DNA from 2 places in the Kurthia sp. YJT4 genome. Region 2 is predicted to be linked to the other one. Evidence: predicted binding sites of a transcription regulator. Region 2 holds the regulator's gene; the other holds the start of a gene.
What was found. Region 2 encodes CtsR, which represses protease genes until heat stress. Its sites were predicted from a motif close to ATGGTCAATAAAGGTCAAACA; they were not measured.
Positions count from the first base shown of each region.

Region 1: a site for CtsR is predicted at 1,785-1,805, ahead of clpP (ATP-dependent Clp endopeptidase proteolytic subunit ClpP). Genes of this name have one in related genera too.

Region 1 is NZ_CP126689.1:2,394,802-2,410,122, forward strand. It holds gene QN089_RS11875 (polysaccharide pyruvyl transferase family protein) at 29-1,408, opposite strand; tRNA gene QN089_RS11880 (tRNA-Arg) at 1,640-1,711, opposite strand; gene clpP (ATP-dependent Clp endopeptidase proteolytic subunit ClpP) at 1,869-2,459, shown strand; gene QN089_RS11890 (hypothetical protein) at 2,515-2,838, opposite strand; gene QN089_RS11895 (LPXTG cell wall anchor domain-containing protein) at 3,046-3,342, opposite strand; gene QN089_RS11900 (HPr family phosphocarrier protein) at 3,447-3,704, opposite strand; gene whiA (DNA-binding protein WhiA) at 3,769-4,716, opposite strand; gene QN089_RS11910 (gluconeogenesis factor YvcK family protein) at 4,737-5,696, opposite strand; gene rapZ (RNase adapter RapZ) at 5,701-6,582, opposite strand; gene QN089_RS11920 (NUDIX hydrolase) at 6,586-7,056, opposite strand; gene trxB (thioredoxin-disulfide reductase) at 7,354-8,295, opposite strand; gene QN089_RS11930 (tetratricopeptide repeat protein) at 8,375-9,895, opposite strand; gene hisIE (bifunctional phosphoribosyl-AMP cyclohydrolase/phosphoribosyl-ATP diphosphatase HisIE) at 10,077-10,691, opposite strand; gene hisF (imidazole glycerol phosphate synthase subunit HisF) at 10,688-11,446, opposite strand; gene hisA (1-(5-phosphoribosyl)-5-[(5-phosphoribosylamino)methylideneamino]imidazole-4-carboxamide isomerase) at 11,446-12,183, opposite strand; gene hisH (imidazole glycerol phosphate synthase subunit HisH) at 12,180-12,812, opposite strand; gene hisB (imidazoleglycerol-phosphate dehydratase HisB) at 12,809-13,402, opposite strand; gene hisD (histidinol dehydrogenase) at 13,409-14,683, opposite strand; gene hisG (ATP phosphoribosyltransferase) at 14,694-15,320, opposite strand; gene QN089_RS11970 (ATP phosphoribosyltransferase regulatory subunit) at 15,313-15,321, opposite strand, start outside.
Region 2 is NZ_CP126689.1:2,996,445-3,011,765, forward strand. It holds gene QN089_RS15025 (ATP-dependent Clp protease ATP-binding subunit) at 1-1,298, opposite strand, end outside; gene mcsB (protein-arginine kinase McsB) at 1,288-2,391, opposite strand; gene QN089_RS15035 (UvrB/UvrC motif-containing protein) at 2,381-2,935, opposite strand; gene QN089_RS15040 (CtsR family transcriptional regulator) at 2,953-3,423, opposite strand; gene QN089_RS15045 (DUF4870 domain-containing protein) at 3,585-3,899, opposite strand; gene corA (magnesium/cobalt transporter CorA) at 4,036-5,001, shown strand; gene QN089_RS15055 (globin-coupled sensor protein) at 5,627-6,931, shown strand; gene QN089_RS15060 (histidine phosphatase family protein) at 7,031-7,657, shown strand; gene QN089_RS15065 (acyl-CoA thioesterase) at 7,704-8,192, opposite strand; gene QN089_RS15070 (aldehyde dehydrogenase family protein) at 8,309-9,736, opposite strand; gene QN089_RS15075 (DUF779 domain-containing protein) at 9,850-10,215, opposite strand; gene exaC (acetaldehyde dehydrogenase ExaC) at 10,239-11,759, opposite strand; gene QN089_RS15085 (DUF6904 family protein) at 11,939-12,640, shown strand; gene QN089_RS15090 (ABC transporter ATP-binding protein) at 12,785-13,492, opposite strand; gene QN089_RS15095 (ABC transporter ATP-binding protein) at 13,492-14,268, opposite strand; gene QN089_RS15100 (branched-chain amino acid ABC transporter permease) at 14,270-15,220, opposite strand; gene QN089_RS15105 (branched-chain amino acid ABC transporter permease) at 15,232-15,321, opposite strand, start outside.

The sequences.
Region 1 (15,321 bases), 600 kb from region 2:
GCTTGGGAGCAATTCCCAAACCTCTTTTTTATGAATTCTTTTTTGAAAATAAATTCGCTGTTTTTAAGGCAATCCGAACCGCCTTACGATTCAATGTACCTTCTAAATGTTTTGTGCGTACTTGATGGCTTTTCACCTGACTTTTCAACTTTACAATACGTTCATTTTTTTGTTCTAATACATTACTCATGACCGTCTCAAAGCGCTCTCCCATCTCAGCTGCCGAGCAATGAATAAAGCTTTTTACTGGTGGAAGTAATTGTATTTCTTGTAGCTGTTTATCGAGTGGCGCTTCCACTAAATCAAGGTCTTGTTCATAAATATGTGGAATTCCATTATGGTTTAAGAAATGAATAAAACGATTAAAATTCTCTTCATGTACATGCTCACAACGATGGAAGTCACTCTTTTCAATTAAGTCCATAATCTGTGTTTGCTCTGTTAATTCGTTCCCAGCCACATAATTTAAAGCATGGTAATCTGTTAACTCACGCATACGCCCATCTTTTGGAATAATTAAGCTCGGTGTCCCAGCAATTGTCGCTGTAATGTTCCCATGCAATCGAGCACCAAAACTAAAGTCAGCTTCACCTATAAAATCAATCCATGATTTAGCGTTCAAGAAATAACGCACACGATCTTGGACATACAGTTCATCTGTTGTCTTCCCTTGATAATGTGGCTTCGGCTTTTCAAGATTAGGACCGCCTAAATAAATCATTTTTAATTCTTTATACCACTGCGGAATAAAATAATGATGTTTGAATTCATTTTTACTTCGATCAATAAATTCTAGAACATGGTTTGGAGAAAGTTTAGATGAGTTAATGGTAACAATGGAATTCTCATTAATTTCTGTATCGCGTATACGTAAATGACGCCCATTTGCATACATTGACGGACAACCAATAATGACATGGTCAATCCCCTCTTTAAATCCTAAATGTGTTAGGTAACGTGATGTGAATTCTCCACGTACGCCAATCATAGCTGAACGATTTAATACCGCTTTAACGAAATCGACAACTGCTGGATCATATGAATTCTTTTTTGTGAAGTCTGGCTCGAAGTCAATGCGTACACCAACACCAATGACGTAAACAGGTATTGTCAAACGATTAATTAATTTCGTATAAGATTTTAATGTATTTTCAAAATCTGGTCGGAAGGCATCTGCTAATGGAATGAAATATGCATCATAATTCTCGTTAATATAAGGCGCATCTGCTGGATTTACACGATAGTAGTCGGGTACAAATTCAACATCTTCTGTCATCAATGTGCGATAAATGCTATATGCATAGATTAAGTTTCCTACATTTCCCCCAATTGAATTGTTGGCAATGATTTTAGCAGCATCAAACACATCTGTTGGTAACATACCGCTACGAATTAAATATTTTTTCATCAACCATTAAACTCCCTTCTATGTATCTACTTTAGTATCCTCTTATTTTATATTACCTTTTCCAAAGGTTATTTACCTCTTTTAACCCTTTTTATTCATTAAATGTAATTTAACTGTTATATTTTTCATAATATTGTCACTTGATTTTTGTTTATATATCACTTTAAAGGGAATTTGTACAAAAGAAAAAGCTGTATGTTGTCATGTTTATGACTTCATACAACTTGTATATGCCCCAGGAGGGAATCGAACCCCCAGCCTAAGAACCGGAATCTTATGTTTTATCCATTAAACTACTGAGGCGTATGACTATTATTATACAAATATAAAGTGCAATTGACAACTTGATTTAGACTTTGCAATATTTAACACAATATATTTGACCTTTTTTGACTATGCAATGTACAATAAGAGTACAGCTGATTCTAATCAGTAACTAGATTGAACGGAGGAGAATTAAATGAACTTAATTCCTACAGTAATCGAAACAACAAACCGCGGAGAGCGTGCATACGATATTTATTCTCGTCTTTTAAAAGACCGTATTATCATGCTTGGTAGCGCAATTGATGATAACGTTGCAAACGCAATCGTATCACAATTATTATTCTTAGAAGCAGAAGATCCAGAGAAGGATATCTTCTTATACATCAACTCACCAGGTGGTTCAGTAACAGCTGGTATGGCAATCTACGATACAATGCAATTCATCAAACCAGATGTACAAACAATCTGTATCGGTATGGCTGCTTCAATGGGTTCATTCCTATTAACAGCTGGTGCAAAAGGTAAGCGTTTCGCATTACCAAACGCTGAAATCATGATTCACCAACCATTAGGTGGCGCACAAGGTCAAGCGACTGAAATCGAAATCGCTGCTCGCCACATCTTAAAAACACGTGAAAAACTAAACAAAATCCTTGCAGAGCGTACAGGTCAACCTGTCGAAGTAATTGAAAAAGATACAGATCGTGATAACTTCATGTCTGCTGAAGAAGCATTAAACTACGGTTTAATCGATAAAATCATGACAAACAACGAAACAAAATAATGTATGCAAAAGAGGTGAAGGGTTTAAAACCCCTCACCTCTTTTTTGTTTATAAATTAAGCGTGTACAACATTACGTAATTCATTCAACTCATAAAAAGATACACCTGATTTTGAACCGACATTACCTGCTTTTAACGCTTTTCCGAATAAAATTTTTGGTTGAACTGCTTGTCCATTTAATTGTGCGTTCGCTTTAAATACATCTACATCTTCTGTTGGTAATGGTTGTACATCTGTATAACCTAATTGACCCAGAATATTTTTTACTTGGAAATCGCGTGCAAGTTCAAAGTCGATTAACTCTGAAATTCCTAAGTCTACTATTTGTTCTGGTTGACCTTCTGTTTGTACATGTGCAACGATTGTAATTTCCATCATGAATGCCTCCTAAATTGCTTCATATATACTTATTTTAGCACTGACATTTTATTTATCAAGGTAAACAAAAAGCGGATTGTCGCTTATTTTGAAACAATTCAACATGAAATAGCACACACTTACGAAAAATAAGTTAAATAATGCACACTATTTTTCACCATATAAAAACAGGAATCGCCATCATGACGATTCCTGTCTATTTAAGCTCTACGCACTCTTTTTACGTCCACATGCAAATACAACAAGACTTGCTCCAAGTAATGCAATACCCGCTAATGTGTATAATAAGAAGTCGCTTGAACCTGTTTGTGGTAGTTTACCATCTTTGCCAACTTCCGCTGTTACATGCTCACCTTTTGATACGAAATCGTATTCACCTGGTGGTAAGTCTGCGCTAATGTTACCGTCTTGATCAACTGTTACATCACTCGCCACTAAGTTACCATCTTTATCATATACATCATAATGGTCGCCTGGTTTAACACCTGGTTTTGACGGTTTCAATTAATTTTGTAGAATCCACGAAAGAATAGATACCGAATAATGCATAACATACATCTTTAAAATAAAAAAATACGAGATAACATCGCTGCTACCTCGTATTTTTACTAATCTTCTGATTCAATCATTGCACGTAAACCGGCGATTGCCTCTTGCTCGTCTTTCCCGTCTGCAAACAGTGTAATCTCTGTTCCATGTGCAACAGCTAAACTCATAATCCCCATGATACTCTTCGCATTTACTTTGCGCGTACCTTTTTGTAAGAATACATCCGCATGGTAGCGGTTTGCTTCTTGTACAAAAAGAGCGGCTTGTCTTGCTTGAAGACCAGATTTGAGTTTAACCTCCACCTGCTGCTCTACCATTACTTACTTCCTCCTTATGTTATGGCAATTGCCGTCAAATTTATCTTATTTCTTCTATTATACATCATTTTATGTTCAGCTTCTCACCAGCACGTAAAGAATCTGCAATTTCGTCAATTTTTCTTAGGCGATGATTAATTCCTGATTTAGAAACAGATGTTGTCATCATCTCACCAAGCTCTTTTAATGTCACATCTTGATACGCTACACGCAATCTAGCAATCTCTTGCAACTTCTCTGGTAGCTGCTCAATGCCAATTTGCTTGTCGATGTACTTAATATTTTCAACCTGACGAATCGCTGCACCAATCGTTTTATTCAAGTTCGCTGTTTCACAGTTCACTAAACGATTCACACTATTTCGCATGTCGCGTACAATACGCACATCTTCAAACTTCATCATCGCTTGATGCGCACCTACTAAATTTAAGAAATCAGAAATTTTTTCCGCCTCTTTTAAGTACGTCACGAACCCTTTTTTACGTTCAATCGTTTTTGCATTCAGATCAAAGTAATTCATCAAGTTCATTAAATCCGTACCATGTTCTTCATATAATGAATAGATTTCTAAATGATACGCTGACGTTTCTGGGTTATTCACCGAGCCACCCGCTAGGAACGCACCACGTAAATACGCACGCTTCGATAAATCGGTCTTAATCAAATCTGGTGAGATATGATGATTCATTAAAAAGTTACCTGATAGAATTTCTAAACTCTCAAGTAACTCTCTCGTACCTTCTCGTACACGACAAATGTACACATTATTCTTTTTTAAACGCATCTTTTTACGAACGAGTAGTTCAATTTTGTAGTCGTATAACTGCTTCATAATCGTATACATCCGTCTTGCAATCGCTGCGTTTTCAGTTTGTACATCTAAACTGAATTGACGATTGGTCAGTGATAGTGAACCATTCATACGAATCATTGCGGAAAGTTCCGCTTTTAAATTAATTTCATTCGACTCAATTTGCGTTAATTCTTTTTTCATTTCTGAAGCGAAAGACATCGTCGTCCCTCCTTTCTCAGTTAATAGGTCATTAACCACTCCGCTACATTCGTTGCTTCGTGTCGGACACTTCCTTTTTCACTTAAAGTGGCAATCGCACCTTTTTCAACACGAAGTCCCATTCCTTCTAATAATCGGACATCGAAGCGTACAGGCTCGGCATTTTCTTCTTCATATGCTTTTTGCACTTCTTCTGGTACATCTGCATCATCATTAATTAAGATAGTTTCGATAAAAGGTTCTCCTACATGTGTATGAATCGCACGCACATGATCACTTGCTGTATAGCCCGATGTTTCGCCCCGCTGTGTCATGAGGTTACAAATATACACCTTTTTGGCAGATGAACGAAGTACTGCTTGTCGTATATCTTCTACTAATAGATTCGGAATAATACTCGTATATAAACTCCCTGGACCGATAACGATAACATCTGCTTGCTCAATCGCTTCTACCGCTTCTGGTAGTGCATGGACATGATGTGGCTTTGAAAATACGCGCTTAATCGGTTGACCATATGAAGGGATTTTTGATTCCCCCTCGATGATTTTTCCGTCCTCAAATTCAGCGAATAGTGTTAGACGCTGATTCGCTGCTGGAAGCACACGACCATTAACATTTAGTACACGACTCATCTGTCGAATAGCATGCGAAAAATCACCGGTAATTTCAGTGAGTGCTGTTAGCATTAAATTCCCGAGTGAATGACCATTTAGATGTTCTTTTCCCTGTCCTTTAAAACGATATTGAAACATCTCCTCAACGAGAGGCTCTACTTCTGAAAGTGCGGCAATGACATTTCGAATATCGCCTGGCGGTGGCACATGATAGTCATCGCGTAAACGTCCAGAACTACCACCGTCATCCGCTACCGTCACAATCGCTGTTAAATCCGTATCGAATTTTTTTAGTCCTCTCAATAATGTTGAAAGACCTGTTCCACCACCAATCACGACAATACGTTTTTTCTGTTTTTTCATCGCATTAGCCCTCTTTTTTCGCAAGATCACGATGGAACACAACAGTTGAAGCAATCTTCGCTAATTCATGTCCAAAGTATTCGGCTAATGTAACAGAACGGTGTTGTCCACCTGTACAACCGAATGCGATAACTAATTGTGCTTTACCTTCGTCTTTATAGCGCGGAACCATAAATTCAAAAAGGTCTGTCAGCTTCTCAATTAATGCTTTTGCATCCTGCTGTTTTAATACGTAAGAAGAAACTTCATCATCTAGACCTGTTTTCGGACGTAAATCTTCAATATAGTAAGGGTTTGGTAAAAAACGCACATCAAAAACTAAATCGGCATCGATTGGCATGCCATGTTTAAAACCAAAAGACATCACGTTAATCGAGAATGTATTTTTTGTTTCGTTTGAAAACTGCTCTAGTAATACATTACGCAATTCTTTTGGCTTCATAATCGACGTATTATAAATCTGCTTTGCACGCCCTTTAATATCTGCCAGTAATTCACGCTCTTTTTTAATCCCATCAAGCGGTAATGATTTAGAAGCAAGGGGGTGCGCACGTCTTGTTTCTTTATAACGTCGCACAAGAGTTTCGTTATCTGCATCTAAAAATAGAATGTACGGTTTAATTTCATCTTCACGTTCTATTTCATCTAGTGCATCCATTAAAGTAGAGAAGAAATCACCACCACGTAAATCCATTACGACCACTGTGTGTGTAATTTCTTTATTCGAATCTTGCATGAGACGAATAAAAGTAGGAAGAAGTGCAGGTGGTAAATTATCGATACAATAATAGCCTAAATCTTCAAAAGAGCGCACAGCTACTGATTTACCTGCACCCGACATGCCTGTAATAATGATTAATTCTTTTGATTCATCTGTTTGTGGCATGGTTTATTTCTCCTCTGTTGATTGCTGTATTTTTTCGGCTAATAGTTCGAAATCTTTCGTGTATGTGAATGTACCATACTGCATACCACTTTGTTCTACAGCGAACAATAAATTTGTACGGTCTCCTTCAGCCATTGGTAATGTTTTTAAATCTTCAATTGGATGCCACTCTAAAATACCTTCTCGTGTTTCGGTATAGGGTTCTCCAATTAAATCATTTGCTACAAAAGTATAAAGCATCCACTCGTCAACGAATTCACCGTCTTCTTGAATGACCATTGTATAAATTCCTTTTAAATGTGGTTTGACAGCACGCGTCCCTGTCTCTTCAAAAAACTCTCTAGCCGCTGCTTCGTAAATGGATTCACCACTTTCAATTTTCCCACCGGGTGCCACATACCATCCACGTCTAGGTTTTTTCAAAAGAAGTACTTTATCACCTTTACGCACAATTAAATTTGCAATTCGTTGCATACGCGCCACCTCATCTCTATTTTCATATTCTTAGTATTAAAAAAATCCTATTTTCTATTATACACTGTTCCGGGTGTTTCTTACAAAATTTAAAAATTCACACCCTTTTTATTTACCACGAAAAAGAGGAAACGCTCGCCAGCGCTTCCTCTCATTCTGATTTCATCTACTTGAATAGAATCATCTTCACCAATAGTATTTCAAAAAGGGTTATTACACTTTATACTATACAGTTTGAATGTTTCATTCGGGTTACAGAAAGATTAAGAACAAGTATCATCTGTATCTTATGGTTATTTATGCTAATGTTTCTTTTAATTCTTCAACATAATGTTGCACAGCTTGAGCTGCGATACTACCATCACCTGTAGCAGTTACGATTTGGCGTAAAGTTTTATCACGTACATCACCTGCTGCGTAGATTCCTGGAATTTTAGTTTCCATTTGTTCGTTCGTTGGAATGTAACCAGCTTCGTTTGTAATACCTAATGATTCAAATGGTTTTGTTAGAGGGTTCATACCGATATAAATGAATACACCGTCTGCATCGACAGTTGATTCTGAACCATCAACTGTATTTACTAATGTAACACTACCTACTTTACCGTCTTTTTCATTGATTTCTTTTACAGTATTATTCCAAATAAAATCAATTTTTTCGTTCGCAAATGCGCGATCTTGTAAGATTTTTTGTGCGCGTAATTTATCGCGACGGTGAACAATTGTTACTTTTTCAGCAAAACGAGTTAAGTACATACCTTCCTCAACTGCTGAGTCTCCACCACCAACAACGATTAAGTTTTTGTTTTTAAAGAATGCACCGTCACATACAGCACAGTAACTTACACCACGACCGCCTAATTCATTTTCACCAGGTACACCCATTTTTTTGTATTCTGCACCTGTTGTAATAATGATTGCGCGTGTTTTATATTCTTTAGAACCTGCTTTAATTGTTTTATATTCTTTACCATCGATGACTTCTGAAACGTCACCGTATGCATATTCTGCACCGAATTTTTTTGCGTGTTCAAACATTTTAGTAGAAAGCTCTGGTCCTAAAATCGTATCGAAACCTGGGTAGTTTTCTACTTCTTCTGTATTCGCCATTTGACCACCTGGAATACCACGCTCAAGCATTAATGTAGCTAAGTTTGCGCGTGAAGCATAAACCGCTGCAGTCATACCTGCTGGACCTGCACCAATAATGACAACATCATAAATTTTTTCTTCTGACATATTTAACTCCTCCTACTAAAAAAACTTCTATATACCCTAGTATGGTATAGCATTTTCTATACCTACTCAAGTTATTTGCTCATGGACGAAACATCGGTAAAAACGGAATGAGTTCGTTCACATATTTCGTCAACGTTTGCGGTGAAATATGATATTCTTCCGCAATCAATTTCTTCGTTACTTTCGCACGCGATGATCGATACATATATTCAACTGCTGCAGCTAATGCAACCGTATTTTTAAATGCATAACCTTGATCTAGCGCATTTTCACAGATGATGAACCACATTTGGAATGGGAAGGTATCTTCAATTTGCATCGGCTCTACTCGTTGATACAAAATTTCAGCTACTTCGACCATGTGAAATAAAGGTTTTAAGACTGCTTCATCTTCTAAATCACGCCCTAACACAAAAGCGAGAAATACTTTTTCAATCGCTGTATATTCCTCTACCTTTATAATCGTCGGGTTCGCTAAAATTTCATGTTTATGAGGTGATTTTTCTAATAAAAATAAGCCAAATAAACGTTCCGAGCGTTCATCATGTTGTAATAAACTTTGAATATACTCCACATCACGAAGTAAATCATCTTCTTGTACAATTGCATGTACCCATGGTTCGAAACCTTCTTTTGATGGGTCAACTTCTAATAACTGTGTCCACACTTTACGAGATAGCGCTTCATCTCCTGCAAAATAAGCAGAATGTGATAACCAGAAGTAGAAACTGCCATCACCTGAGAAACCATTCTTATATAAACTTTTCAACCACTTATAAGCTAACTCATACTGTCCAATCAGTGCAAGTGTCGCGCCTAACTTGAAGCGATGTTCGAATTTATACGGATGTAATTTAATAAGTAAACTCTCTAAATAGACGAGTTCTTCATCTTCTTTTGCATAATATGCCATAACCGTTAAGTTACATAACGCATGTAAATTTCCATAATTCCCATGTAATACTTCACGCAACAAGGCACGTGCCTGTTCTTCCTCTCCCTGATAAAAATAAGCGAGTGCTAAATTATTATAGGCAGACCAGAAGAATGGGTTTTCTGCGATAATCTGTTCAAAAATCTCAATCGCTTGTTCGTGATGTCCTTCTTCCATCAGTTGACGCGCTCGCTCTTGTTCATGTATATAGACGCGATTCACATTCGGTTCTTCTGACGGAATCTTCTCAAGTGTGGCATGTGCAAAATCTAAAATATCTTTTGCTTCTGCTGTAAATTCGCCGTCTTCATCAAAATCTAAATATAAATTAGCATAATAAAGTGCATCTTCTAAAAAGCCTAGTCCTGCTGAAGTCTCTGCTAAAAAGATAACTGTCTCAGGATTTCTCGGCTCTAATCGATCTGCTTCTAATAGTAATTCGCGTGCCTTCTCAACATTTCCTTGCTCTAACTCAACAACAGCATACTGCAAATAAATCATCGCATCTGTTGGGCTCAGCTCAATCGCTCTTTGTAAATAGATCGCTGCCTTCCCTAAATCGCCACGTCCCATAACATCTTGTGCTTTTTGATAGTAGAAATCTCCCGATGGCAAGAAATATACGATATTCGGTTTTGGCTTTTGTTTGTCGTTAAATTCTTCCAAGAAATATTCCTCCGAAAAGAAAAGCTTGGGACGAAAGGTTCGCAACAAAAAGGAAAAACCGCGTCAATACGCGATTTTTCGTTTTTCATGCGTCATACACATAAGACCAACCTTAAGCCAATCCCAAGCTTTTGCATAATACCGTATATTATAACATAGTTAAAATAAAGTACACTGTGAATTAATGTTTTTCATGACGATTTTGTAAGACACCTAATACATCATATAAATCTAATTTTTGCTCTTGTAATAAGACGAGTAAGTGATACAACAAGTCGGCTGCTTCCCACTTCAATTCTTCTGCATCACGATTCTTCGCAGCGATGACAACCTCCGTTGCTTCTTCGCCCACTTTTTTACCGATTTTATCGACACCTTGTTCGAATAAATACGTTGTGTACGCATTCGCTGGCATCTCTTGTTCGCGCGTTTGAATGACATTCTTCAATGTTTCTAAAATATCGAGTGAACCAATCGCAAGTGATTTTTCAATCACATCTTCATGGAAGCAAGACGTTGCACCTGTATGACAAGCAGGTCCATTCGGTAATACTTCTACAACGAGCGCATCTTGGTCACAATCCGTACGCATCGCTACGACTTTTTGTGTATGTCCACTTGTCGCTCCTTTATGCCAAAGCTCTTGACGTGAACGCGAGTACAGCCAAGTCTCTTTTGTTTCGAGTGTTTTTTTATACGATTCTTCGTTCATATAGGCTAAAGTTAATACTTCTTTTGTACGTGCATGTTGAATGATGACAGGTACTAAACCATCTGCTCCAAATTGAATTTTCATCGAATCGACACTCCTTTATTTTTCAAATAACTTTTCACTTCTTCTACACTTGTCTCTTTATAGTGGAAGATGGAAGCAGCAAGTGCAGCATCGGCATCCGCATCTTCAAGCACTGTATAAAAATGTTCGGCATTCCCCGCACCGCCACTTGCGATAATCGGTACATTGACTTCTTTTCGTATGGCTTTCATCAAGTCTAAATCGAATCCTTTTTTCTCACCGTCTGAGTCCATCGATGTGATAAGTAATTCACCAGCCCCAAGTGCAACTGCTTGTTTTGCCCATGCAACTGCTTCAACATCAAGTCGGTTACGTCCGCCATGTGTGAATACCATCCACGTATTATCTTGTTCACTCCACTTCGCATCAATTGCTACAACGATACATTGCGAGCCAAAATAGCGCGCACCTTCTTCAATGATTTCTGGATTTTGTAGTGCAGCTGAATTAAGAGATACTTTATCAGCTCCTGCTCGTAGCATACGCTTCATATCTTCTAGCGTTCGAATACCACCGCCTACTGTGAATGGAATGGATAATGTAGCGGCTGTTTGTCGCACGACATCTTCCATCGTCTCTCTTCCTTCGTGTGTTGCAGATATATCTAAAAACACGAGCTCATCTGCACCCTGTTCATTATAAAAAGTAGCGAGTTCTACAGGGTCTCCAGCATCACGTAGCGATACAAATTGAACCCCCTTTACGACACGACCATCTTTCACATCGAGGCATGGAATAATTCGTTTCGTTAGCATTATTCTGCCTCCTTCAGCGCTTCTTCTAATGTGAATTGTCCTGTGTATAAAGCTTTCCCAATAATCACACCAGCAATCGTTGTTGATTTCGCAGCTTCTTTCACTGCTTGAATATCAGCTAAACTACTCATACCACCCGATACAATAATATTTGCACCTGTTGCACGCGCCAATGCTTCATTTGCTTCAATATTTGGCCCTTGAAGTGTTCCATCCGTTGCAATATCCGTAAAAATAAAGTGCTTTGCGCCTTTCCTTGCAAAATATTGTCCAACTTCAATCGCTGTTTGATTCGATGTTTCTAGCCAGCCATGCGTTGCGACCATACCATCTTTTGCGTCCAATCCAATGACAATACGCTCTGCACCGTACTTTTCAATAAAGGAAGCAACAAGTTCAGGTTCACGAATTGCGAGACTTCCAATAATGACACGATCTACACCTTGATCTAAATAAAATGCCACATCTTCTTCTGTTCGGATACCGCCACCAATTTGTACGCACAGAGGTAATTCCTTTGCAACGCGGACAACATCTTTTGCATGTACACGTTCACCATCTTTTGCACCGTCTAAGTCGACCATATGTATGAACGTCGCACCTGCATCTGCAAAACTTTTAGCCATATCAAATGGTGAATCACCGTAAATCGTCTCCTGTGCGTAATCCCCTTTAAATAAACGGACACACTTTCCACCGCGCATATCAATCGCTGGGAAAATTTGAATTGCTGTCATGATTGCGTCTCCCCTTCTACTTGTTGTAACCAATTTTTTAATAGTGTCATACCGCAAGTGCCTGATTTTTCAGGGTGAAATTGCATACCTGTTACATTGCCTTTTTGCACAATTCCAGGAACACGAATTCCTTCATATTCTGCATAGGCAACTAATTGTTCAGGTGCTAAATCTACACCGTAATACGAGTGAACAAAGTAAACATAACGATCTGCTAATTCCTCTGATTCTTGCCAATTAGGTGTGAATGTAAATGTAAGTTTATTCCATCCCATATGCGGAACACGTACTTTTTCATCATCAAAGCGACGAATTGTTCCTTTAAAAATACCTAAACCTTTAAAGAAACCATTTTCTTCACTATCTTCAAATAGTAATTGCATACCTAAACAAATCCCGAGTAGCGGTTTTTGTTGTTCCACTATTTCATAAACAAAGTGATTCAATCCTGTCTTTTCTAAACAACCAATCGCATCTGCAAATGCACCGACACCAGGTAAAATGAACGCATCTGCTTGCTTTAGTTCTTGTATATTTGAAGAAACAATCACTTCATAGCCTAATCTTTTAACTGCTTGCTCCACACTAAACAAGTTCCCCATACCATAATCAATGATTCCTACTTTCATCCAAGTAACCCCTTTGTTGACGGTACGCCTTGTACACGTGGATCAATTTGAACAGCATCATCAATGGCACGCGCAAGTGCTTTGAAAATCGCTTCGATAATGTGGTGTGTATTATGACCATATGGCACAATAACATGCACATTCATACGAGCTTCTAGTGCAAACTTCCATAAAAATTCATGTACGAGTTCTGTATCGAATGTGCCGACTTTTTGAGCTGGTAAAGTGGCGCGAAATTCTAAATGTGGGCGGTCTGAACAATCCACATAGACTTGTGCTAGCGCATCATCCATTGGCACAAAAGCATGTCCATAACGTTTAATACCTTTTTTATCGCCAAGTGCTTGTCGAACCGCTTGCCCCAAAACAATGCCTAAATCTTCTGTTGTGTGGTGGTCATCAATTTCCACATCGCCATTCGCTTCAATTTTCCCGTCATATAAACCATGCTTCATGAATAAATCGAGCATATGGTCCATAAATGGTACACCTGTATTGACCGTTACCTGCCCCGTACCATCTAAGTCGAAATCAATGGCAATTTGTGTTTCATTCGTTTTACGTATAATACTCGCTGTACGTGTTCCCATCACTATTCACTCCTTCTCCCAACCTCTTGATTCAACTGCTCTCGCATGTCCTTCCAAGCCTTCTAAACGTGCAAGACGTGCAATTTTCGGTGCGTTTTGTTCCCATGTTTTTTCTGTATAATAAACAACACTCGTTTTCTTAATAAAATCATCGACATTTAATCCCGAAGCAAATCGCGCTGTACTATTTGTTGGTAGGACGTGATTTGTTCCTGCAAAATAGTCACCTACAGGCTCTGAACTGTAGCGCCCTAAAAAGATAGCACCTGCATGACGAATTTGTTCGCTTACTGCTTCTGCATTTTTCGTTACAATTTCTAAATGTTCGGGTGCTAACTGATTAATTGCTTCTACTGCTTCCGCCATCGAACTTGCTATATAAATACGGCCAAAGCGTTCAACCGATTGACGAGCGATTGATTCTCTTGGTAATGTCTGCAATTGTTTTTCCACTTGTGTTGCAACAGCTTGAGCGAGTTGTTCACTCGTTGTAATTAAGATGGCACATGCAAGGGCATCATGTTCTGCTTGAGATAGTAAATCGGCTGCTACTTCATCAGCATAGGCTGTTTCATCTGCTAAAATAGCGATTTCGCTGGGCCCCGCAATCATGTCAATTGCGACATCACCGAACACTTCCCTTTTTGCAAGTGCTACAAAAATATTTCCTGGACCTGTAATTTTGTCGACGGGTTGAATCGTTTCTGTACCATATGCGAGTGCTGCAATTGCCTGTGCACCGCCCATTTTATAAATTTCTGTAATGCCTAAAATCGAAGCTGCTGCAAGTACTGCATCAGGTAATTTCCCCGTTGCATCACATGGTGTTGCAATGACTACGCGTTCTACACCCGCAACTTGTGCTGGAATCACATTCATCAATACAGAAGAAGGATAGGCTGCTGAACCACCTGGTACATATAGTCCAACCGATGTTAGCGGTAAAATACGCTGCGCTAAATATGAACCATCTTCTAATGGTAGTTTGAATCCATAACGACTTTGTTGTTCGTGATAACGACGAATATTGGTTGCTGCTTCGCGTAAGTCTTGTAAGATGATTTCATCCATCGCCTGAACAGCTGCATCGATTTCTTCCTGTGTAACACGTAGGTTTTCTAAACGAAAACCATCCCATTTTTCTGTATATGCTTTTACCGCTTCATCACCTTGCTGCTTTACATCTTTAATAACTGCACGAACTGTTTGCAGCTGCATCTCATTCCCTGTTTCGAGTTGACGCTTTAAAGAAATATCTGCTGTTAATGTTTGAATCTCCATCTACTCACCCCTATTTCACACATGCTTTTAGACGCTTTACTAAGTCTGTAATACGTTCATTCTTCATACGATAACTTGCAGGGTTTGCAACTAATCGTGATGATACATCCGTAATATATTCATATTCTACAAGTCCATTCTCTTTCAATGTTTGACCTGTTGAGACAATATCGACAATACGATCTGCTAAACCAATCATCGGTGCTAACTCAATCGAACCGTTCAATCCGATAATTTCTACTTGTTCGCCGCGCTCACGATAGTAAGCTGACGCAATATTCGGATATTTTGTCGCAATACGTGGCGCAATCTCATCTAGTACAGTGTTCGGTAAACCAGCTGACGCAATATGACATGTACTAATCTTTAAATCGAGTAATTCATGCACATGGCGTTGTTGTTCAAGTAATGTATCTTTCCCCGCGATTCCAATGTCTGCTACACCATGCTCAACATATGTTGGTACATCCATCGGTTTTGCTAAAATGAAGCGAATATTTTCAGAAGGTACTTCAAACATGAGTTTACGTGATAAATCAATTGTTTCAGGTAAGTCGAAATTCGCTTGAATTAATAGCTCATATGCTTCTTCAAAAATACGTCCTTTTGGCATCGCAATCGTTAATGGTTCATTCATA
Region 2 (15,321 bases):
TGCACCGCTTCATTCTTTTCTGAGCGAAGTGCTTCTAATTGAACTTCTAACTCTTTCAAGTTCGGAGGTGTTGTGTAAGAGCGTAAGCGTACTTTTGAACCTGCTTCGTCAATTAAGTCAATCGCTTTATCTGGTAAGAAACGATCTGAAATGTAACGGTCACTCATTTTAACAGCTGCTTCTACTGCAACATCTGAGATTTTCACACGGTGATGCGCTTCATAACGATCACGTAAACCTTCGATAATTTGAATCGCTTCTTCTACAGAAGGTTCATCTACTTGAATTGGTTGGAAACGACGTTCTAATGCAGCATCTTTTTCAATGTATTTACGATACTCATCTAATGTTGTTGCACCGATACATTGTAGTTCACCACGCGCTAGAGAAGGTTTTAAGATATTTGATGCATCAATTGCACCTTCTGCACCACCCGCTCCAATCAATGTGTGTAACTCATCAATGAATAAGATAACGTTACCTGCTTGGCGTATTTCGTCCATCACTTTTTTCAAGCGATCTTCAAACTCACCACGATATTTTGTACCTGCAACTACCGTTCCCATATCAAGTGTCATAACACGCTTATCACGTAGGATTTCAGGCACTTCATTATTCACAATTTGTTGTGCTAATCCTTCTGCAATCGCTGTTTTACCTACACCTGGTTCACCGATAATAACAGGGTTGTTTTTTGTACGACGAGATAATACTTCAATCACACGTGTAATTTCTTTACTACGTCCAATTACTGGATCTAAATTACCTTCACGCGCCATCTCTGTTAAATCACGCGCTAAGCTATCTAATGTTGGCGTATTTGCTGTCGGTGCAGCAGCATTACCATTTTGACCTGCATCTGCACTACCAAGCAGTTGTAACACTTGTTGACGCGCTTTATTTAAGCTAACACCTGCATTATTTAATACACGTGCAGCAACACCTTCACCTTCACGAATAAGAGCTAATAAAATGTGCTCTGTTCCGATATATGAATGACCTAATTTACGAGATTCATCTACTGATAACTCAATGACTTTTTTAGCACGAGGTGTGTAATGAACGATTGGCCCAACATTTTTAGAACCTGTACCAACAAGTTCTTCAATGCCTTCTTCAATCATTTCAGGACTCACTTCAATAGCCTCAAGAGCTTTTGCAGCGATTCCGCCACCTTCTCGAATTAATCCAAGTAAGATGTGTTCTGTTCCAATCGCTTCATGCTTCATACGAACGGCTTCTTCTTGTGCTAATTGCAATACTTTTTGAGCTCTTTGTGTAAATCGATTAAACATCATATGAGTCCTCTCCTTCATCTTCCAATTTATGTTGGCATGCTTCGCCAATCATGTCGCGAATCAATGTCGCGCGGTACACATCTCGCTCATTTGGCTTCAATGTTGTACCTGTATATTGTTGTAAGAAGCCTGGTTGCATAATCAGCATACATTTATTTAAAACTTCATTTGGAATTCTTTGTATGATACCTAAATCTATACCCAAACGCACGTTAGATAAACAATTCGCAGCTTCTGTACTCGATAGGATTCGAGCTGTTTGTAAGACTCCTAGCGAGCGATGCAAACGGTCTGAAATTGCAATCGGCGCATGTTCTAACATCGCCTTTCTAGCTTCTACTTCTTTTGCAACAACTTGTTCTACAATTGTTTCCAATTCTTGAATGATTTCTTCTTCTGATTTACCAAGTGTTACTTGATTTGAAATTTGATAATAATTCCCTACAGCTTCGGTTCCTTCACCATAGATTCCACGTACGATTAAACCTAGTCGTGGCATCATGTTGATTAAGGCACGAACTTGATTCGTCATCGTAAGAGCTGGTAAGTGCATCATGACGGAAGCACGTAACCCTGTTCCTACATTCGTCGGACAAGTAGTCATATAACCAAATTGTTCATCAAATGCATAGTTCACTTGTTTTTCAATACAATCATCAATTTCATTTGCTTTTAGTAACGCTTTTTTAAGATTAAGTCCTGGTTCTAAACATTGAATACGAATGTGGTCTTCTTCGTTAATCATGACACTAATTGATTCATCTTCAGATACGAGAATCGAACCAATCCGTTCTTTTTTCGCAAGTTGCGGACTAATTAAATGCTTCTCTACTAAAATTTGTTTTTGCAAAGAAGGTCTTTGCCCCAAATCAAAATGATAGAGTGGTGTTTGAAGTGTTTCACAGTCGAGTAAAGCACTGCTCACTTGACGATCAACAGCCATCGCTTCTTCTTCACTAAAGGCACGTGGGAAACGATACGCGGACATGTTACGCGCTAAACGAATACGTGTACTCATGACAATATCACCGTGCTCACCATCGCCAGCCATCCAACTAATATTGTCACCTTTTAGAAAATGATCAATTTTCATCGTTCGCTGCACCACCTTGCGTTAACTGTTTTTCAAGTTGCTTTACCTCATCTCGAAGTTTTGCTGCTTCTTCAAACTCTTCTTGCTCTACAGCTGATTTCATCTTCTGACGTAATACTTCAATCTCTTTTTTAATTTGATATGTTTTATTTAATCCGCCCGGTATCTTACCAGTATGTTCTGTTGCACCATTATGAAGTCTTTTAAATACTTCAGGCAAACGTTCATAAAAAGCATGATAACAATTTGGACAATTAAATTTACCTTCTTTTAAAAACTGTTGGTACGTCATACCACATGTCTCGCATTGCTGCTTTTCTTGCGATGGTTGTTTTGACTGAGGTGCGTTGGATGACCATGTTGGAATACCAAACCAGTCCGAAAAGATTTGTTCGATTGTCACAGGCTTTACTTCTTCATCTATATGCAAATAATCTTGTTGCCCACTGCAAACTTCGCAGTAGTGTTTTACGACTTCTTCATTATTTTTTGTCATCGTAATGGTGACAGTAGCTGGACGTTGTTTACAGTTTTCACAGATCATCCTCTATACACCTTCTTTTAAGATTCTTTTTCATACTTCAGTGCTACTAGCATTGCTTGTAAAATACGAGAGCGGAGCTGATCACGATATGGTAAATCAATCGCAATGACTTCTCGGTCCATAGCAGTAAGAATGAGCTTTGCCTCACGTTTTGTAATTGCTTGCTCTTCAGTTAAGCGATGTACAATATCCTCTGCAGCCGTTTGCGAGATTTGATAATTGATTTGAGATAGAATATCGTCTAACAGTTCTGTTTTCGAGTTCGTACGTACACGTAAAATGCGAATATACCCCCCACCTCCACGTTTACTTTCGACGATATAACCTCTCTCTACTGTGAATCTTGTATTGATGACGTAATTTATTTGCGACGGTACACATTGGAAGCGGTCTGCAATCTCACTTCGTTTAATCTCAATGTGTCCATTACCGCCCATTTCAATAATTTCTTTCAAATACGCCTCAATAATATTCGACATATTCTTCATGTCGAGTCCCCACCTCCTTTAATCAAGCTGACTTTGACTATCTTTGACTATATTATAAATAAATTGTTTTATAAATTGCAATAAAAATGCTCGTTCCTTTTTTGTTTTATAAAAAAACAGACATCCTAACCATTACAATTAGAATATCTGTCTATTTATGATTATTTAACCCAGCGTCCAACGATTGGATAATTCCAATACTCACCTTGCAATGCACGAATAATCCCGATAATTGGAACAATGAACCCCATTAATCCAAAGACGATTAAAAACGGAATTCCAATTAACACATACGAGAATACAACTGAAATACCAATAAGAATTGACATAACAATTTGGAATAACAATGCTTGTAGTGATAAACTTTTCACTCTCGAATCATCAATTAAGAGCATAAAGAGTAATGGAAGTAGAATCGGTAAATAATATGCACTTGAGTGTAGTACAACTTTAATCCATTTATTGTCTTGTTCCATCTAAAACACGCTCCTTTTCTTTCTTATATATACGCATGAACAGTGTCATCCGTTTCATTTTATTTTTGTGATGATGTGACAAAAAAATTAAATTATGGGAAGATATAGAGTAAATAGATCGTGAAGAGGTGACAAAATGATTTACACTCTAGGTCTTACAAAAGACCAGCAGCTCGTGGAAAACTTCCCTTTAGAACATATTAAAGAAGATCGTTTCGATTGGTTTTGGGTTGATTTTTCAGAACCTACTGCAAAAGAAAATTTATTACTGCATACTTTTTTCCAATTTCATCCCCTAGCTGTAGAAGATGCCTTGATGCGTTTACAGCGTCCAAAAATAGATTACTATGATGATTATTATTTCACTGTTGTCCATAAATTAAACCCAAAAGAACTAACATCTGAGGAGATTAGTCTATTTATTTCTTCTAAATTTGTCGTCTCATATCATCAATTCCCTGTTCACGAATTTGAAATCGTCAAACGTGAATTAGAAAGTCATCCGAATCGCTGGGATCGCGGTACATTTTTCATCATGTATCAAACAATCGATAAAATTGTCGATGAGTTTTTCCCCCTTGTTTTTACTATTGAAGATCGACTTAATACCATTGAAGATCAGTTAGATTATAAAAATAGCGTAGACTTAATGAACGATGTATTCGATCTCCGCAATGATTTACTCCATATAAGAAGAACGGTTCTCCCAATGCGTGATTTGTTATATCGGATTTTAAATTCAAACCGCCTAAATTTAACACAAAAAGAAAAAGCCTATTTTAGTGATGTACACGACCATCTCGTGAAATTGACTGAAATGGTTGAATCAAATCGTGAATTAACTGCTGACATGCGAGATAGTCATATGTCAATGAACGCAATTCGTATGAATAATATTATGATGACGCTTACCATTGTATCAACTATTTTTATCCCACTCACATTCATCGCAGGAGTTTATGGCATGAACTTTGTGAATATGCCCGAATTGAATTGGCATTATGGATACTTCATTACATTAGGACTTATGATTTTCATCGTATTTGCGATGCTCATGCTATTTAAAAAACGTGGTTGGCTTGGATTTTTTAAAGATGATTAGTAAGGTATGTCTAAGACAGTAGTATTTTAAACAGCGGAAACCCCGTATGATTGAAATGACGCCTAAAAGTTAGACACGGTTATTTCATCAGGCAATGGTTTGGGTATGCGTTCGATATTGTATCGGACTCATACCTTTTAATTTTGCCTTGATGCGTTTCGCGAGCAGGGATTATTTTTTCTATGCATTTAATTAATTTGATTATCCGTGTTTGAAACACTCTAATTTTACTCTGTTGTAAGCTCTTTATTTTCAACCTATTTACGAATCAAAAAAATATCATGTATTCATTAATAACCATATGAATTACTCATATTTTATTATTACTTAACTTTTTTCACTGTTAAATACATTTTATACTCTTTTTATTTCAAAAAAACGATTTAAATCATCATTTTATATTTCTGTTGCTATAAACACAAATATATAGAAATTTATGTGAAATCTCTTTTTTTTCGTTGAATACGGTTCTCTTTTTCTTAATAAAATGATAAATTATTAGATGATACACCCCAACATTTAAAACTTATTACTTATTCTTTTTCAAAAAACAAGACTAAAGAAATGACATACCCTTTTAAGATTAGAAAGACTTTTTTACTATAATATTTTGGAGGCTTCATCTATGATTTGGAACCGTTCGAAAAAGACAAAGAACGAGACTTTTTTCGATATAGAACAATATAAGAAAAACGTCAAAATTGATTTATCACATAATCAGCACTTACAAAAACAAATTGAACTACTTAGTTTAACATTAGAGGACTTAGCTATTATTCATCAATTAAAATTTGTTGCAGCAGATACTTTTGTACATATGACAGATGCATTCTATGATGCGATTGTAAAAGCACCTGAATTAACACATATGATTTCACAGAACTCTAGTATTGATCGTTTAAAAGTAACGCTAACAAAGCATATCAGCGAAATGTTCGATGGACGAATTGATGCACAATATATTGAACAGCGAAAAATTATTGCACACGTTCACGTTAAGATTGGTCTACCTTCAAAATGGTACTTAAACTCATTCCAATCACTAACAAATTCATTCATTGACTTTATTGAAGATTTACAAATTTCAACACGTGAATCTGCTCAAGCAATTAAAGCATTTACAAAACTGATTAACTTTGAACAGCAAATTGTTATTGAAGCTTATGAAAATCGAGTGGATGCCATTCGTGATGAACACGGTCGTGTAAAACAACAAGTTATTCATACAGTTCAAAATACTTCAGAAGAATTAAATGCGATTAGTGAAGAAACAACCGCTGCAATCCAATCACTATCTCGCCAAGCTGATGAAATTGCTTCTTCTACAAAACAAGGTTTAGACTTTGTAAATTCAACAAAAGAAAAATCTGAAAATGGTCGCGCATTACTACATACGCAAAATGAATTAATGCAAAAAATGTCTGCAAGCGTCCAAATGCTTGACGAAACCATGTCTAAATTGAAAATCTCTTCTAAACAAATTAATGATATTGTTCATTTAGTAACAGGTATTGCCGACCAAACAAACCTATTAGCATTGAATGCATCAATTGAAGCAGCACGTGCTGGGGAGCATGGTAAAGGCTTTGCTGTTGTTGCTGAAGAAGTTCGTAAATTAGCTGAAGAAACAAAATCAGCTGTTCAAAATGTATCCAAATTAATTTTAGAAACTGAAAATAATATTGAAAATATGTCTGTATCCGTAAACGATGTTGATGAACAAATTAACGAAGGTGTTCAAATGCAGGATGATTTATCTACTAGCTTCCATACAATTGTTGAAGCTGTGAGTGGTATTCAAGCAATCAATGAAAGTACAACAGAAGATGTAAATACAATTTCACGTTTATTAGATGATTTAACAGAGGGTACAATTCAAGTATGTAATTCTGCTGAACAACTATTAGAAGTTACTTATGAGTTAAATTAAAACGAAATATGAAATAGATAGCTAATCCATGCGATATAGGCTATCTATTTTTTTCATTCTTCGCTACAATATGTCCATGCAGATGGAGGAGGGTTCAATATGGTTAAAATTTATCTTACACGACATGGGCAAACAGAATGGAATTTACAAAAGAGAATGCAAGGCTGGTTTGATTCCCCTCTTACGCAAGAGGGTCAACAAGCTGCAATCGCGCTTGGTAGAAGACTGGCGCAAATTCCTTTTAGTGCTATTTATGCTAGTTCTAGCGGTCGAACAGTGGATACTGCGAAATTTATTTGTTGTGAACGCCAAATCCCTATTTTCTTTAAACAACAACTACGCGAAATTAACGTAGGTGAGTGGCAAGGCATGACGGATAGCGAAATTAAGCGAACATATCCTGAACAGTATCATCATTATTATAATCACCCAACAGAATATAAATCTGAAGAAGGTGAAACTTTTGAAGATGTATTACAACGTGTACTTCCAGTAATTAAAGATGTAATAGAAGATTACGAAGATGATGAACCTGTTTTAATCGTCACACATGCCGTTGTAAAGAAACTATTGATTGCTCATTTTCAAAATCAATCCATTGATCATGTGTGGGATCCTCCCTTCATTCACGGAACGAGTTTAACCGTACTTCATTTAAAGAAAAATGGTGATGTACACTTTGAATGCATTGGTGATACAGAACACATGCAAAAACAGAATAGCTAACAAAAAACACCTTCCAGCATATTCGCGTGAAAGGTGTTTTTTATATTTATAAAAAGAATGAATGTGGCATATTTCTTTTTTCTTTACGATGAGCACGACGCAGTGGACCTGATTCAAACAGTCTCTTTTCTTCTTCTGACTCAGGGAAAACAGGTGGAACAGCTTGAGGTTTCCCATCTGCATCAATCGCTACCATCGTTACAAAAGATTCAGTTGTTAATTTTCGTTCTTTTGTTTGAATGTTAAGTGAAGATACACGAATATAAACTTCCATCGAAGTGCGACCTGTTGCACTGACAATTCCTTCTAACTCCATAATTTCTCCTGCACGAATTGGTGAGAAGAAATCCACTGAATCAAAAGATGCTGTAACTGTCTCCATTTTAGAATGTTTCATCGAAATAATTGCTGCAATTTCATCGATATACGCTAATACCTTACCACCAAAAATTGTATTCATATAGTTGGTATCAGGTGGAGCAACCAGCCTTGTTTGAACTGTACGTGAATTTGACATTGGAATCGCTTCTAACATGATCAACACTCCTTTTTTATTTTCTGTATCTATTTTAACATAAATAAAATGAAACACACCCATTATTTACATATTAAAATAAATATTCTGTACCTATACACAATGAAAATATATTATTACAGTTTTGTTTTTATAGTAATGAATTTCATTTCAGACATTTCTTGAACAGCATATTTAATTCCTTCTCGTCCATAACCACTCGTTTTCACACCGCCATATGGCATATTATCTGTGCGGAATGTTGGAATATCATTAATAATAACGCCGCCAGCTTCAATCTCATCTGCTGCTCTTAAAGCATCTTCAATATTCATTGTGAAAATACCCGCATTTAAGCCTAAATCTGATTCATTCACATATTGAATCGCTTCGTCTAATGTGCCATATGGAATAATTGATACAATCGGTGCGAATGTTTCTTGTTTAATAATTTTCGCATCATGTTTAGCGTTTAATATCACAGTTGGTTTCATCGTACGTTCTGTATATTCTGCACCTGTCGCTACCTTTGCACCGTCTGCTACTGCTTCATCCACCCATTCTTTAATACGCGTTACTTCTTTTGGATGAATCATTGCACTTACATCTGTTTTTTGATCCATTGGACTACCTACAACTAGCTTTTCTGTTTCTTCTACAAAAGCTTTTGTGAATTCTTCATAAATCGACGCATGTACATAAATACGTTGTACTGAAATACATACTTGTCCTGCAAAACCAAATGCGCCATCTACACAACGTTTCACCATCTTATCGATTGGTGTACTTGGTTCAACAATGACTGCTGCGTTAGATCCAAGTTCAAGTGTAATCTTACGTAGGCCTACTTGTTCCTTAATCTTCATTCCGACAGCACTGCTACCTGTGAATGTCACCTTTTTAACTAATGGATGTGTTACAAGAATCTCACTTAATTCACTACCTTTTCCCGTTACAATTTGTAACATTCCATCTGGTAATCCTGCTTCTTTAAATATTTCAGCTAGCGCAATACTACTTAAAGGTGTTTGAGAAGCTGGTTTCAATACAACTGCGTTACCTACAGCAAAAGCAGGCCCTAATTTATGTGCAACTAGATTGAACGGAAAGTTAAATGGTGTAATAGCAGATACGACACCAAGTGATTCTCTTTTTGTCCAACCAATTCGATCACGTACGCCAGGCGCTGCATCTAAAGGTACTGTTTCACCATGTAAATGTTTTGCTTCCTCCGCCGCAAACTCATACGTTGCAATTGTACGATCTAATTCACCTAAAGCAGCTGTTAAAGGCTTCGCTGCTTCCATTGTAATCATTTTAGCTAGTTCTTCTTTTTTATCTTTCATAATTTCAGATACGCGATGTAAAATTTCGGCTCTTTCATAAGCTGTCTTTTCTTTAAATTTTATATAGGCACGGTGTGCACCTTCTATCGCAACCGATACTTGTTCAGGAGTAGCACGTGCAACTTCCGCAATGGTTTCACCATCATAAGGGCCTTTTAGCGTATCTTTCTTCACCGTTTCTACCCACTGACCATCAATCCATAAACTTGTTTTAATCATGTAATCTCCTCCTATGCTTTTTTACTATCATACGCTTATTGTATACACTTTTAAAATAATTTTAATCATAGAAGAAAAAGCGAGAACTGTAGAAATCTACAATTCTCGCTTTTTTAGAGACTCTTTTTTATTTCTGCATACTCTTCATCTGTAAACATGCGGCTCCGTGATAGAAAACTTTTACCTTCTAAACTTTCAAGTGAAAAGCCACTACCAAATCCATCGATAAGATCTACAATAATTTGTGTATGTTTATTGTAACGATACAAAGCCTCATGCATATAGAATGGAACATCTCCATCTATTGTTTCTAATAATAAATCTACACTACCTACTTGAAAATCACCTTGTTTATAACACATAGGGGCAGAACCTTCACAGCATCCACCAGACTGATGGAACATGATTGGGCCATGCTTTTCTTTTAAAAATCGAATCATTTGTAAAGCTTCTGGTGTTACTTCTACACGCTTCACCATATTTGCTTCACCTCCTATTCGATTTAGAAGAATCCTTGTGGCTTTTCAGCGTAACTTACAAGTAAGTTTTTCGTTTGTTGGTAGCTATCTAACATCATTTTGTGGTTTTCACGTCCGATACCCGACATTTTGTAACCACCGAATGCTGCTGCTGCTGGATATTGATGATATGTGTTTGTCCATACACGACCAGCTTGAATTGCACGACCTGCTTTGTAAGCTGTATCGCCATGACGTGACCATACACCTGCACCTAAACCGTAGTCTGTATCATTCGCAATCTTAATTGCTTCATCGAAGTCTTTGAATGTTGTAACGGCTACAACTGGACCAAAGATTTCTTCTTGGAATACACGCATATCATTCGTACCTTTAAAGACAGTCGGCTGGATGTAGAAACCATTTGCGAATTCTTCGCCTAAATCATTTACATCGCCACCTGCAAGAACTTCAGCGCCTTCTTCTTTACCAATTTTTAGGTAAGAAATGATTTTTTGATATTGCTCATTTGAGTTTTGTGCACCCATCATTGTTTCTGTATCAAGTGGGTTACCGATTTTAATCGCTTTAACACGCTCAAGAACACGCTTCATAAATTCATCGTAGATTGATTCATGAATTAATGCACGTGATGGACATGTACATACTTCACCAGAGTTAAGTGCAAACATAACGAATCCTTCTACTGCTTTATCTAAGAAGTCATCATCTGCTTCCATAATATCTGGGAAGAAGATATTCGGTGATTTACCACCTAATTCAAGTGTTACAGGAATGATATTCTCAGTCGCATATTGCATGATTAGGCGACCTACTGCTGTAGAACCTGTGAATGCAATTTTTGAAATACGCTTATTTGTTGCTAAAGCTTTACCTACTTCTGCACCAAAACCATTTACGATATTTAAAACACCTGGTGGTAATAAATCTTGGATTAACTCCACAACATATAGAATCGAAGCTGGTGTTTGCTCAGCTGGTTTTAATACAACACAGTTCCCTGCAGCTAAAGCTGGTGCTAGCTTCCATGTAGCCATCAAAATAGGGAAATTCCAAGGAATGATTTGTCCTACTACACCAAGTGGCTCTTGGAAGTGGTAAGCAATTGTATCCTCATTAATTTGAGAAGAGAAGCCTTCTTGTGTACGAATTGCACTTGCAAAATAACGGAAGTGATCTACTGCTAATGGAATATCTGCATTTAATGTTTCACGAACTGCCTTACCATTTTCCCACGTCTCAGCAACAGCGATTTTTTCAAGATTCTCTTCAATACGATCAGCAATCGCATTTAAAACCTGCGCGCGGTGTGCTGGTGATGTTTTACCCCAAGCATCTTTTGCAGCGTGTGCCGCATCAAGTGCTAATTCAATATCTTCAGGTGTTGACTTTGGAATGCGTGTAAAAGCTTCACCTGTAATTGGTGTAATATTGTCGAAATACTGACCTTTTACCGGTGGAACCCACTCGCCCCCAATAAAGTTTTCATATTGCGGTTTAAACTCTACAACGGCACCTGCTGTATTTGGATTTGCATAAATCATGATAAATTTCCTCCTCTGCAATCATTCAATACACAAGAAAAATTACGTCTTAAACAGAATTTTTGTGTATCTTTGACTTTATTTTGTCTTAAAATTCAATATTTTTCAACTATTAACTTTCAAAGTATGGTATTTATTTTAAAATACTAGGGTATAAGTTCCAAAAAGGAGGTATTTATGTGTTAGCCGTACTAAATACAGAACAATTAGAAAACATCCGTATAAGTGGTGATTATTGGGATTTAAAAGAACTACAAAAAGCTATTGAACAATTACTTCATACATCTATTGAAAATAATTGTACAAATCATGTACAAAAAAATTATGTACTTCGTTTTTGTCGCGAACTTGAACAAGCAATCGAAGGCGAAGTTGCTATCGAGACCACCTATAATGGCATTTACGACGAATTACAAGAAGAGTTTGTTATTCCATTTCCACAAGAAAATATTTATTTCTCTTTTGAAAAATGTTGGCCAAAAATGCTGTTTACAGTTCTCTGCTTAAATCATTTTATTGAAGAAACAACAACTCATAAAGAACAACCATTCACACAAACTCATATTATGGTCATTCGAAAATTCGAGTCCCTCGTGTTCGAATGTTTCACCTCAAAAATCACGCTCATTAATAAGTCTCAAATCGCTACATTATTTTTTAGCGCCCCTCACGACTTTCGTCAATTCATTGCACAATATGTCGATCTCATCACAGCTAAATATCTGGCTCTACCCCAAGAAACTAAAATGATATACCTACCTCACATTCTTAAAAAATTCCATATACGTGATTTTGAATACACTTGTTTTAAAAACATGCTAAATCGTACTGCAAAAGAATCTAATCTACCAATACATAGAATTGTCTTACAAGCAGACTAAATCATTGGTAGTTCAAAATAAACAGGTTAGGACAAAACATTTTTTAACGTTCGCAACGAAAAACTGGAACCGCGCCATAGCGCAATTCCAGTTTTTATTACGCTCTTGTGAGATGGTGTTTTCACACTTATATCCCAGCTTGTTTTAAATACCACCTAAATAGGCAGCGCGTACTTCATCAGATGCTTGTAATGTTTTCGCATCTCCAGACAATACGACCTTACCTGTTTCAATTACATAACCACGTTCCGCAATCGATAATGCCATATGCGCATTTTGTTCCACAAGTAAGATAGTTGTACCATTACGATTTATTTCTTCAATAATTTCAAAAATCGTTTTAACCATTAAAGGTGCTAAGCCCATAGAAGGTTCATCTAAGAGTAACAGCTTTGGTTTTGCCATAATGGCTCTGCCCATTGCGAGCATTTGCTGTTCACCACCAGATAATGTACCTGAAGGTTGTTTTCGACGTTCAAGTAGTCGAGGGAATAACTCGAATACGCGCTCTAAATCTTTCGAGATATTCGCGCGATCACGTCGCAAGTATGCACCTAAGTCTAAGTTCTCTTCAACTGTCATATTCGAAAAGACACGACGACCTTCTGGCACATGTGAGATTCCCGTCTTTACAATACTTTGCGCTGCTTTTTTATTGATAGATGAACCTAAATATTCAATCGTTCCTTGCTTCGGACGAAGTAACCCTGAGATTGTTTTGAGCAATGTACTTTTGCCTGCACCATTCGCGCCAATTAACGTAACGATTTCGCCCTCATTTACTTCGAGTGATACACCTTTAAGCGCTTGAATATTACCGTAATATACATTTAGGTTCTCGATTTTCAACATCACTCATCAACCTCCTGACCTAAGTAAGCTTCAATTACTTTCGGGTTATTTCGAATTTCTTCTGGTAATCCATCTGCGATTAATTGACCATGATCAAGTACATAGATTCGTTCACAAATGCCCATCACAAGCCCCATATCATGTTCAATCAATAGAATCGTTAAATCAAAACGTTTTCGAATGAGTGCAATCAATTCCATTAATTCTTTTGTTTCTTGTGGGTTCATACCAGCAGCTGGTTCATCAAGTAATAATAACTTCGGCTTTGCTGCTAAAGCGCGCGCAATTTCTAAACGACGTTGCATACCATAAGGTAGATTTTTAGAAAGTTCATCTTTATATTTTTTAAGTCCAAATATCTCTAAGAAAGCAATCGACTCTTTCTCCATCTCTTCTTCGCCTCTGAAAAAAGATGGTAGACGTAAAACAGAGCTTAAGATAGAGTGCTTAGCTAATGAATGATTCGCTACTTTTACATTATCTAAAACCGATAATTCCTTAAATAGACGAATATTTTGGAATGTACGGCTCACACCACTTTTAGTAATTTGGTGAGGCGACATACTTTTTGTATTTTTACCATCAAAATAAATGGCACCTTCTGTCGGTTTATAAACACCTGTTAACATGTTGAATGTTGTCGTTTTTCCCGCACCATTCGGTCCAATTAGTCCAATTAACTCACCTTGATATAATTCCATATTCAAACCTGAAACAGCTTTTAAACCACCAAATTGAATTCCTGCTTGATCTACTTTTAATAAAGGGTTATTCATGCTAATCTTCCCCCTTCGCTACAGGTTTACGTTGTTTTTTTGTTTTAAAAATATCCGTAATTTCTTTCGTACCCATTAAACCCGAAGGACGATATAGCATCACAATAATTAAAACTAAACTGTAAATAATCATACGCGTCTCTGGGAACTCTTGTAGATACTGAGAAATAATTGTTAAAAGTGTTGCTGCGATAATCGCACCTGACATACTTCCTAAACCGCCAAGTACAACATAGATTAAAATATCAAATGACTTTAAGAAACCAAATTGTGATGGCAGAATAATATAGAAATTGTGCGAGAATAATCCACCCGCAAGACCGGCAAAGAATGCACCCATCACAAAGGCAATTACTTTATAAAATGTCGTATTAATCCCCATTGAATCTGCTGCAATCTCATCTTCTCTTACTGCGATACATGCACGGCCATGACGTGATTTCGTAAAGTTTGAAATAACAATAATCGTCACAAGTGTCGCAAAGAATGCGAATGTCCATGTTGTTTGCTGATCTACTTGGAAGCCTGAGGCACCACCTACGAACTCCCAGTTTAAAAACGTAATACGAATGATTTCAGCAAAACCGAGTGTTGCAATCGCTAAATAGTCACCTCGTAAACGAAGTGTCGGCATACCAATTAGGAAGCCCATTGCTGCCGCTGCCAATGCACCGATAATTAAACTCACAATGAATGGCATATTAAAATTCATTGTACACATCGCAGAAATGTAAGCACCAACCGCTAAGAACCCAGCGTGTCCGATTGAGAACTGCCCTGTGATTCCAATAACGAGGTGAAGACTGACTGCTAACGAAATATTAATTAAAATCGTAATCATTAAGTTTGTATAATATGCATCTAACTGTCCACTCGTAATCATGAATTGAACAACTGCATATACAACAAGCGCCAAAACAGTATATATCCAAAACACTTTAGACTTTTTCATAAGGCCGCCACCTACACTTTCTCGCGGGTATTTTTACCGAAAATACCTGCTGGTCTAAAGATTAAAATAATAATCAAAATAATGAATGCGGCTGCATCTCT